2 regions of the Shewanella sp. Koi 1 genome follow, and region 2 is predicted to be linked to the other one. Evidence: predicted binding sites of a transcription regulator. Region 2 holds the regulator's gene; the other holds the start of a gene.
The links. Region 2 encodes LexA, which represses DNA repair genes until DNA is damaged. Its sites were predicted from a motif close to TACTGTATNNNNATACAGTA; they were not measured.
Positions count from the first base shown of each region.

Region 1: a site for LexA is predicted at 2,288-2,307, ahead of dinG (ATP-dependent DNA helicase DinG). Genes of this name have one in related genera too.

Region 1 is NZ_JBREJM010000001.1:1,787,527-1,793,488, forward strand. Features, by position in the region: gene ACUZ8J_RS07840 (sulfite exporter TauE/SafE family protein) at 1-182, opposite strand, end outside; gene dinG (ATP-dependent DNA helicase DinG) at 192-2,264, opposite strand; gene ACUZ8J_RS07850 (DNA polymerase II) at 2,405-4,837, shown strand; gene ACUZ8J_RS07855 (porin) at 5,059-5,962, shown strand, end outside.
Region 2 is NZ_JBREJM010000001.1:4,674,686-4,680,647, reverse strand. Features, by position in the region: gene ctaD (cytochrome c oxidase subunit I) at 1-1,027, opposite strand, end outside; gene coxB (cytochrome c oxidase subunit II) at 1,037-2,578, opposite strand; gene ACUZ8J_RS20550 (cell division inhibitor SulA) at 2,986-3,498, opposite strand; gene lexA (transcriptional repressor LexA) at 3,495-4,115, opposite strand; gene plsB (glycerol-3-phosphate 1-O-acyltransferase PlsB) at 4,277-5,962, shown strand, end outside.

The sequences.
Region 1 (5,962 bases), 2.9 Mb from region 2:
GACGAGCCAAAACTGGCGGCAAATTTATTGGTACCTAAGGCGGTGTGGGGTGGGATCCCGAGGGTGAGCAGGGCTGGAATAGAGAGCAGGCCTCCACCACCGACCACGGCATCGATAAAACCTGCAATTAAGCCAATGACAGCCAACAGGGCCCAGTTGCTGGGCTCGAGTAACAACTCCAAATCTTAATCCTACTCAATGACTCGTCTAAAGGGGGGCAGTGCGTCTAGCAAGGATTTGCCGTAACGTTTAGTCACTAATCGTCTATCTAGGATAGTGACTCGGCCATAATCCTGCTCTTTACGCAGTAATCTACCACAACTTTGGATAAGCTTTCGCGATGCATCTGGAATGGTAAGTTGCAGAAACGGATTTCCGCCCTTTATTTTCACATACTCGGCATGGGCTTGCTCGACGGGTGAGGTTGGCACGGCAAAGGGCAGTTTAGTCACAATGAGGTTGGTGAGGTAATCCCCGGGTAAGTCTAGGCCTTCAGAAAAACTGCCGGTACCGAACAAGATACTCGGTTCACCTTTGTCGCACTTGGCTTTGTGGGTCTCAAGTAATTGCTGGCGCGGTGCATTACCTTGAATAAGAATTTCCTGCGTGAGCTTGCCCTCGAGCAGCTCGGTCACTTTCTCCATTTGCCAGTAAGAAGCAAACAACACTAAGGTGGCCATTTCGCCTTCAATCAGTTCCAAAATGTGTTCGGCAAGCTCAGCGGTATAGGCATCATCCGTCGGCTCGGTTTTCATCTTAGGTAAGTAGAGCGTGGCGTTATTCGGATAATCGAAGGGGGATTGCAGGGCGAGATAACGACTGCCGTCCTTTACCGATAATCCCACCTGATGGGCGAAATGGTCGAAGTTATTCAGCGCCCGCAGCGTTGCGCTGCATAATACGACGCCAGCCGCCTTTTGCCACAGCATAGACTCGAGCATAAACCCAACTTCAATCGGCGAGGCGCTAAACAGGTAATCGACCTGTTTGCCCGTGAGTAATTCAATCCAGCGGGCGAGGGGCGCGCCTTTAGTGGAATCTTCCTTTGCCATCATTTTCCAGAGCTTTTGCAGGTTTTCGAGTCGCTGCAACATAAAGCCCATTTCGGCCTGTAGCGCTTCTGCTTGATGCTTAGGAATGTCGCCATCTTTTATCGCCTCGGCCAGCAATAATTGCATCTTGTTAAATTGCTTGAGGGCAAGATTAGAGGTGGCCGCGAGATTTTCGGCTGGGATTTTTAGTGCATCGGGCAATTTACCGTGTTCGAACCGATAGCGGCTCTCGGGATTGGCAAACTGTTTGGTTTGAGTGTCACAAAAGTGGGCGACTTGATTGAGCTGAGCGATTAAGTCACCGATATGATCCTGCATCGCCTGCGCTGGGGCGATAATATTGTTGCTCTTTATCTGATTTTGTAACTTTGCACTGGTCTTCCCGACTTTTTCGAGCCAGTCGGCGGCGCCCCTAAGTGTTGCCTGTGCGCTAGAAAAGTCCCGGGCAACGATAGGTAAGTGATGGGCTTCGTCAATGACGTAAAATACGTCTTCGGGATCGGGTAAAATCACCCCGCCACCGAGCTCTAAGTCTGCAAACAGCAAACTGTGGTTGGCGATCAGTACATCCCAGGTATCCACGTCCTCGCGGGCCTTGTGAAACGGGCAATTTCGATGACTGGCGAGTTGCCGATGACAACTATGTTTATCGCAGGCGATTTGCTGCCAGAGATGGTCTGGTATCGGTGTCGATAGCGTATCGATTTCACCGTTCCAGCGGCCTTCATTAAAGTCGCTGAGTAGCTCCTGCAGCATGGCAATTTGGCTGTTATCCGGCTTTGTTTGCCACATGGCCATTTGGGTACTGTTATCATCGCCTATTAGCATCGCAAGCTTGGATAAACAGACATAACGCTGGCGCCCTTTTACCAGACCGAAGCGAAAGTTTAGTCCTGATTGTTCGAGAAAAAACGGTAAGTCTTTGTGCAGTAACTGCTCCTGCAGCGCCACGGTTGCCGTAGCGATACAGACTTTTTTCTTACTCGCGAGTGCAAGCGGGATCGTGCCCAAAATATAAGACAATGATTTACCAATCCCCGTACCCGCTTCGACCACTATGATGCGTCTATCTTTGTCATAGTCGCCAGCTAGGGTCTTAGAGATTTCTGCCACCATAAAATTTTGCTCGCGGCGTGGCCTAAAATTAGGCAAAGAGGCGGCAATATCTTTATAGATAGCGCGGATCTGGTTTTTTACGTTGTCAGGTAACATGCGGCACTACTTTATCGAATTAATGCTGTACATAATAACAGTGATTGCATAGCCTAAGAAACTTTTCTGCTATTTTATGGCAATTTTATTCTGTATCCCGAGAATCAATAAGCAGCGAGAGCCTTAGAGTGAAACCGCAGTTGAATCCCCCCGAGAGTCTGACACATGACACGGCTGCGCCCGTGAGTGTACAGGGACGCGTCCTGACGCGCCATGCTATTACGCGCGGTGCAACGCTTGTGCTGCAGTATTATCTCGCCACCGTTTCAGGCCCTGTGCTGGTGGAGTTACCTGACTCTGAGTACATTTGTTTTTGTCATCAAAGCGATATGGTGGCATTGCAGTTACAAACGCCGGGGCTGGCGCTGCGCTTTGTACCGCTTACGCTTAAAAGCTTTAAAAGACAATCCGTGGCGGCAATATATGCTCCATCGAGTAGTGTGTTTCGTCACTTGCAGCGGATAGCGACGGATGCGGGGATTCCCTTATTTGAGGCGGATATCCGTCCCGAGCAGCGTTTTTTAATCGAGCGTTTTGTGGCGCTCGATGTGGCATTTTTAGGGCATTTTGTCAGCAAAGCTGGCATAGATGGACAGTTGCCTGTTTTTAGCGCCATACGCGCCAAAGCGGTTGCGTCGCAGCCAGCAATTAAACTGCGCTCTATCTCCCTCGATTTTGAATGCAGTTTTGATGGTTTACTCTATTCCGTGGCCCTTTATGGACGCGATGTGCAATCTCAGCCCTATGAAAAAGTCATTATGGTGGGCGAGCCGCAGCATGATGCTGCAATCTATATCGAATGGGTGAACGATGAGGCAGCGCTTATCCATAGTCTCATCGCTTGGTTTACTGAGTTTGATCCCGATGTGATCATTGGTTGGTCGGTGGTGACCTTTGACTTAGCGCTGTTATATCGGCGTGCCATGTTGCATCGCATTCCGTTACGCATTGGGCGTGGTGGCGCGCTCCTTGAGTGGAAGGTCGAGAATAAATTTCGGCCAGAAACCTTAAGTTTACCGGGGCGAGTGGTGCTCGATGGTATTGATTGGTTAAAGGCGGCCTTTTATCAATTCGAGCGCTTCTCCTTGGAGTTTGTCGCCCAAGCGCTACTAGGTGAAGGCAAAGCGATTCATGATGTAGAAAATCGAGCGCAAGAGATTGATGCGCTATTTGCCGAAAATAAACAAGGGCTTGCACATTATAATCTGACCGATAGTCGCTTAGTGTGGGATATCTTTGAACATACGCAATTGTGGGATTTTGCCCTCGCTCGCGCCGAGTTAACGGGGTTAGAACTGGGGCGCGTAGGCGCCTCAGTCGCCGCATTCAACCACTTGTATCTACCGCATTTACATAGAGCGGGTTTCGTCGCGCCCGCAGAGCCTGCTAGCCAAGGGATAGAAAGCCCTGGCGGTTATGTGATGGATTCTGTCCCTGGTTTTTATCAGCATATTTTAGTGTTTGACTTTAAAAGCCTTTACCCATCGATTATCCGAACTTTTTTGATTGATCCTAAGGGGTTGATTGAAGGTTTAGATAATGAGAACGGATCTGCATTAGATAAGCCTGAAACTGTTCCGGGTTTTTTGGGCGCGCGGTTTAGTCGGCACCAACCGATCCTGCCCAAACTCATCCAAAATCTCTCAGAGCAACGTGAAAAAGCTAAGCGGGAGGCGAATGCGCCTTTATCGCAAGCGATTAAAATCATTATGAATTCGCTATATGGGGTTTTAGGCTCCCAAGGCTGTGTGTTCCATGATGCGAAACTGGCAAGCTCCATCACCATGCGCGGTCATCAAATTATGAAACAAACCCGCGCGTGGATTGAGGAGATGGGCTACCAAGTCATTTATGGAGATACTGACTCTACCTTCGTCTATTTAGGCCCAGAACCCGATCTCAGTGATATTAATGCCTTAGGTAAGCAGATTGCCGCGCGAATTAATCAGCAATGGCAGAGTAAAATCGTAAAGGAGTTTCAGCTAGAAAGCTTCCTTGAGCTACAGTTTGAGCGCCACTACGAACAGTTTTTTATGCCGACCCTGCGCGGCTCGGAAGAGGGGAGTAAGAAGCGCTATGTTGGAGCGTGGCGTAACCATAGCGGAGCGTTAGAAATCACTTTTAAGGGAATGGAGCAGGTTCGTAGCGATTGGAGTCCCTTAGCCCGGAAGGTGCAGGCAGAACTCTATGAACGCATGTTTAACCAACGGGATATTAGTGGTTATTTGGCTGATGTTATCGGCGAACTTCAAGCGGGCAAGCGCGATGATGAGTTAGTGTTTAGTAAGCGTATGCGCCGTAATTTAGAAGAATACACGGCTAAGTCTTCTCCCCATGTGAAAGTCGCGCGACAGCTTTGTGAGCTAACAGGAAAGTCATCCTTTGGCAAGCGAGGGGCGCAGATTGATTATGTAATTACTGTAAACGGTCCTGAACCTGTTTCGCATAGATCGTCTACAATTGATTATCAGTACTACATAGATAAGCAAATAGGCCCTATTGCAGAGCCTGTTTTTTCAATAATGAAACTAAATTACACCAGCATTACGTCGAATCAGCTATTGTTAATTTAGTGTTTTCATTGTGTTTTTTATGTTTTATTTGCGGTTGTTTGTAGTGATTTAAGCTGTTTTGTAGAGGTTAAGCGCGACGTTTTTGTGATGTTTATCTAGATATTCCTTCGGTTTCGCTTGGAGAGTTTGATGAAAGTTTGCTACTCTCGGTGGGAAATTGTAAGGAAATATAACAACGGAATGACGTTGATAAAACTATAGACGAAAAGGTTAAGCACCAAATGAACAAAACGTTAGTAGCTACTGCGCTAGCAGCACTCTTTCTCGCCCCAACGGTATCTGCAATCGAAATCTACAAAGACAATAAAAATGCGGTAGAAATCGGTGGCTTTATTGATGCGCGCGTAATCAACACTCAAGGTGAAACTGAGGTTGTTAATGGTGCTTCTCGAATTAATTTTGGTTTCAGCCGTGAGTTAACACACGGTTGGAACGCCTTTGCCAAATTGGAATGGGGTGTGAACCCTGTCGGCAACAGCGATATTGTCTATAACAACCGCTTCGAATCAGTGCAAAATGAGTTTTTCTACAACCGTTTAGGTTACGCAGGCATTAGCCATGATGAATACGGCACTATCACTATTGGTAAGCAATGGGGTGCTTGGTATGACGTGGTTTACAACACCAACTACGGTTTCGTATGGGATGGTAACGCTGCGGGTGTTTACACCTTCAACAAAGATGACGGTGCGGTAAACGGTGTTGGTCGTGGTGATAAGATTGTTCAATACCGTAATAGCATAGGCGATGTGAGTTTTGCGGTTCAGACACAATTAAAAAACAGCAGTTTCTATACCTGTGATATTGAAAATATCACAGAAGAAGCCTGCGAAGTAGAATGGAACGCTGGTAAGAAAGAAGCGCAACAAGTCACCTATGATTACACCTATGGCGGCTCTGTAACTTACAAAGCGACAGATAAGCTTAGCTTGATGGCGGGTATCAACCGCGGTGAATTTGATATTGCCTATGGCAATGGCGATCAAAAAACCGCTGTTGATTTGATCTACGGCGTGGGCGCAACTTGGGGCGACTTCGATAAAGATGGTTTATATGTTGCGGCCAACGTTCACAAAGAAGAAAACCATGATACCGATAATATTGGCCGCTTGATCAAAGATGCCT
Region 2 (5,962 bases):
TCGCTACCCAGTTAAACACTTTCACCCCAGTCGGCACAGCAATCAGCATAGTGCAGTACATAAAAAACAACTCAGCAAACACAGGCATACCGGTGGTGAACATATGGTGCGCCCACACGAGGAAGGACAAAATCGCAATACTCGCCGTGGCATACACCATGGATGAATAGCCGAATAATGGTTTACGGCTGAAAGCTGGAACAATGGCGGAGATAATGCCGAAGGAAGGCAGAATCATGATGTAGACTTCGGGGTGACCGAAGAACCAGAAGATATGCTGGAACATCACAGGATCACCACCACCTGCCGCCTCGAAGAAGCTAGTACCGAAAAACTTATCGGTTAACACCATAGTGACGGCGCCCGCGAGCACAGGCATCACGGCGATCAGCAAGAAAGCGGTAATCAGCCAAGTCCAAACGAACAGCGGTAACTTCATCCAGGTCATGCCGGGAGCGCGTAGGTTGACTATGGTGACGATCACGTTGATGGCGCCCATGATCGAACTTATCCCCATGATATGAATAGAGAATACAAATAATGCTGTGCTGTCAGGGCTATAAGTGGTCGAGAGTGGTGCGTAGAAGGTCCAACCGAAGTTAGGGCCGCCGCCTTCCATAAACAGTGAGCTCAGTAAAATAGTAAAGGCGAAGGGCAGGATCCAGAAACTCCAGTTGTTCATCCGAGGAAGTGCCATATCAGGCGCGCCAATCATCATCGGGATCAGCCAGTTAGCCAGTCCTGTAAAGGCTGGCATCACGGCGCCGAATACCATGATTAACCCATGCACTGTGGTCATTTGGTTGAAGAAGTTAGGCTCAACGAGTTGTAATCCGGGCTGAAAGAGTTCGGCACGGATCACCATGGCCATCGCACCACCGGTTAAAAACATTATGAAACTAAACCATAGGTACAGGGTGCCAATGTCCTTGTGGTTAGTGGTGAGTAACCAGCGCATGATGCCTTTAGGTGCACCGTGATGGTGTTCATCATGGGCGGCAATTTGGTCTTGAGTCAGTGTGCTCATCTTAATCCCCTACTGTCCATGGCGAGCAATATCAGCGGGTTGCACTGTATCGCCAGTATTATTGCCCCACGCATTGCGCTCATAGGTAATGATGGCGGCAAGCTGTTGTGGCGTGAGTTGTGTGCCAAATGCCTGCATCGCCGTGCCCGGTTTACCGTGCATCACAATGTCGATGTGATTGGCGACCGGACCCGTTGCGATAGCGCTGCCAGCAAGGGCGGGGAAGGCGGGAGGCATACCGGCACCCGTTAGCTGGTGGCAGGCGGCGCAAATCGTGGCATAGGTCTTTTCCCCTTCGGCCATCAGTTCATCATGGCTAAGCGTGGGAAGACTCGCGGGGTCGACACTGGCGGCGGGTTCTGTCGCAGGCTTTGGCGCATCGGTGGTTGCTGGGGGCGGAGTCGTTGCTACTGGTTCGCTATTGGTGCCACCTGATTTATGGGCATCAACGTCTTTGGCTTGCACCGCATCCCCCGTGTTATTGCCCCACGCATTACGCTCATAGGTAATCACGGCGGCAATCTCTTGGGTCGTTAATTGTTTGCCAAAGGCTTGCATGGCCGTACCCGTTTTACCATTGAGCACGATTTCAAGATGGCCGCTCAGTGGTCCGGTCGCAATGGGGCTGCCTTTGAGGTGCGGGAATACTCCTTGTAGACCTTCACCGTTGGGTTGGTGACAGGCCGCGCAGTGACCGAGGTAAACTTGCTCACCCTGAGCCATCAGCTCTTCTTTAGTCAGTGTTTGTGATAACGCGGCTTGTGCGGCTTGCGCTGCGGCATTGGCGGCTTGTTTTTGTTCTACAACCCAAGCATCGAACTCGGCTTCGGGCAATGCCTGTACCACTATCGGCATAAAACCATGGTCTTTACCGCAAAGCTCGGCACATTGGCCACGGTAAATGCCGGGTTTGTCGATACGGGTCCACGCCTCGTTGATAAAACCTGGGTTAGCGTCTTTTTTTACCGCAAAGGCGGGCATCCACCATGAGTGGATGACATCCTCTGAGGTCATCAAGAAGCGGATTTTACGATTGATGGGTAATACTAGGGGTTTATCGACCTCGAGTAAGTAGTGCTCTCCCTTGGCTTCACTACCTTCGATTTGAGGTCTTGGAGTTGCGAGAATACTGTAAAAATCAATATCTTGATCGAAGTAGCTATAATGCCATTTCCATTGAGAACCTGTGACTTTTACCGTGAGATCGGCATTGCTGGGATCTTCCATGGCAATCAGAGTTTTCGTGGCGGGAATCGCCATTAAGATCAGAATGACAAAAGGAATAATCGTCCACGCGATTTCGACTTTTGTGCTCTCATGGAAGTGAGACGCGACCGCGCCCTTAGATTTTCTGTGGTTGATCATGGCATAAATCATCACGCCAAAAACCACTAGGCCTATCGCGCAGCAGATATACAGAATCGTCATGTGTAAGTGATAAACCTTGCCACTGATTTCTGTTACGCCGGGGGTCATGTTGAACCGCATGTCCGCTGCGGCCAACGGTGGGGCGAATAGCACCACGAGTAAACAATACAACCATTGCTTCACAAGACTTCTCCTCTGCCAATTGCGAATAGCAACCACAAAGAAGAGCAACACAGTAAGTCTCAACTCTATGCAAACTCTTCAGTTCCCAAAAAAGCTTCTCTGACTTCAACGTGCGTTGGCGGCTTACTTTTGATTAAGTATTGTTACTGCTGGTATTAGCCACACTGGCACATACTGCTGAATAAACCCATTATTCTCGATTTTTGTGTGCAAGAGATATTCGATAAATCGTCGATATTTTTTGCCTAAATGGGCGATATATTATGCTCGCCTGAATCAAACATACTTGCTGTTTAAAAATTGATCAAGATCACTTCTTTTTCTAATTGTCTGAAAAATTGCCAAAAAAAAAGCCCCACATTCACAGGTGAGGCGGCTTTCAAGGCTAAATACGCAGTGCAAAAATTTTAATGAACAGAGCTAAAAAAACTACCTTGGGCAAAGTGAGCAGGTTGCTTGAGTGTCGCGTCCGTAGGTGAGTGATTTACGACATCTTCTAGCACGATTCCCATGGCGCGGGCGCTCTTGGCCACAATTTGCAAACGACGATTGTCGCGGGCATCGAGTGAGTGGATCCAAGTAATTACTGCGCTGGAAGTGCCGCTAGTTAAGGCTTTTTCCATGGCCCACAGGGTTTCCACTTCATCTTTCGCATGGACTAAGAGTACGCGATCCATACGCACGCCGGCGCTGGCCAGTAACTGCTTGTAGCCAATACTGGGTGGGTTGATGAGCACGACCCAGCGGCCTTGTTGGCTCAATTGTGCCAATTGTTTGCTAAGTTGCATTAGCTCTTGGCGCCCTTGGCTCTCGGTGGGCATAGTGATGATAGGCGTATGCTGCCAGTCTGTATCGGTTTCGCGTACCGCATCGAGCCATAAACCGGGGTGACGCGGGGCATTACCTAGTAGTTTGTTCATAGCCAATCTCCATTGCGGATCACCCCTACGGCGAGCCCTTCAATTGTTAGACTTTGGAAACTTAAATCGACTTTAATCGGGGAGTAATCTTCATTTTCAGCATGTAGATAAACGAGATTCCCTTTCTTTTCAAAGCGTTTAACTGTTACATCATCGTCAACGCGAGCAACAACTACTTGGCCATTGCGCGCTTGCTGTACCTTATGAACGGCGAGCAGATCCCCTTCGAGGATACCGATGTTCTTCATACTGTCGCCTCTGACGCGCAGCAAGAAATCAGCGGCTGGGTGGAACATGCTGGGGTCGACTTGGTAATACTGTTCGACATGCTCTTGGGCGAGGATAGGTTCGCCCGCAGCCACTTGACCAATCAGTGGTAAGCCAGATTCGCTGTTATCTTCTTCCTCAACTGGGAGGCGGATCCCGCGGGAAGTGCCAGGCATGATCTCGATGCAGCCTTTTTTTGCCAATGCCTTAAGGTGTTCCTCGGCGGCATTTGCACTTTTAAAACCCAAACGGGTGGCGATTTCGGCCCGGGTGGGTGGCATGCCAGTCTCGGCAATATTACGTTTAATCAGCTCTAAAATTTCGGCTTGGCGTGGCGTCAACGGTCTCATGTTCTTTCCTGTTTTTCTATACAGTTACTGTTAGTATATACAGTATTGTTCGTAGTGCAAGTATTAACCACTTTTTAACGCGATTGGAGAGTATTAGCGAATATTCCCTAGAATCTGGTATTCTATGGGGCTAATGAACGTACTTACATTGCATAAGAATAATGCCTAAACAAGACTCTCTTTGGTTGAAATCATTACGCTGGATCCAAAAACACTTAGTGCACACTATTGTTGTGCCGCAGGATCCCTTTGCCGATCTGAATCTGGACGCGTCCAGACCGCTTGCTTATGTAATGAAAACAGAATCCCTGAGTGATATTGCTGCGTTAAGCGAAATCACCACTAAGCTGGGTTTGCCAAGCCCCTACGAGCCGCTCGTGGTCAATGGTGTTGTCGCGCCCCGCGTCGTTTGCCTCGAAGGCCGTAAGCCTTTGTTTGGCGAGCGTGCCAGTAATGAGCCATTTCTCGAATGTTTTATGCGCCTGTTGGCCGTCCATAAGGAAAAGCCAGAGTTAGATATTCAGCTGGTGCCTGTGAGTCTGTATTGGGGCCGTACTCCGGGTAAAGAAGACGACACCATGAAGGCGGCTGTGCTTGAGCGCGAGAACCCAACTTGGTTACGTAAGTGCTTGATGATCTTATTTTTAGGTCGTCACAACTTTGTGCAGTTTTCTAATGCGGTATCGCTGCGTTACATGGCCGACGAACACGGCACCGATATGGGGATTGCCCATAAACTGGCGCGGGTGGCTAGAGTACATTTCCGCCGCCAACGCAAAGTGATGACAGGGCCTGTGCTGCCTAATCGTCAGGCAATGTTCCACTCCCTGCTGAAATCCGAATCCTTACGCAAGGCGATTCAGGAAGAAGCGGCGAGTAAGAAGATTTCCGAAACCCAAGCCCGTGAAACAGCAATTGAATATCTTGATGAAATTGCAGCAAATTATTCCGACAGCCTAGTGCGTATTGCAGAGCGTTTCCTAACTTGGTTATGGAACAAGCTCTACAGCGGTATCAACATCAAAGGTGCTGAACAAATCCGCCAGCTGCACCATGATGGTCACGAGATTGTTTATGTACCTTGCCATCGCAGCCATATGGATTACCTGCTGTTATCCTACATTCTGTATTACCAAGGCATGGTGCCACCGCATATTGCGGCGGGGATTAACCTAAACTTCTGGCCTGCGGGGCCGCTATTCCGCCGTGGCGGCGCTTTCTTTATTCGCCGTAGTTTTAACGGCAATAAACTCTATACGGCAGTGTTCCGTGAATACCTCGATCAGCTGTTTGCTAAGGGATATTCGGTTGAGTATTTCTCTGAGGGAGGCCGTTCTCGCACCGGTCGTCTATTGGCGCCGAAAACGGGCATGATCGCCATGACGATCAACAGTGTGCTGCGTGGTATCGAACGCCCTGTCACCTTAGTGCCTGTGTATTTAGGCTACGATCACGTGATGGAAGTGGCGACTTACCACAAAGAGCTGAGCGGTAAGAAAAAGCAGAAAGAATCTGTATGGCAAGTCTTTGGTGCTATTCGTAAATTAGGTAATTTTGGCCAAGGTTATGTCAACTTTGGTGAGCCGATTACACTGCAAAACTTCTTGAATGAAACGGCGCCTAACTGGCGCACTGAAGTGGCCGACGATCCCGAGCAAAAACCGACTTGGTTAACCCCTGCGGTGAACGTGTTAGCAAATCGTGTGATGACCCGCATTAACGATGCTGCCGCCGCCAGTTCAATCACCTTGACCAGCTTAGTGCTGTTGGCGTCGGAGCAAAATGCCCTAGAGCGTTGCTTGCTCGAGCGTCAGTTAGATTTGTACCTGACGCTGCTTAAGCGTGTG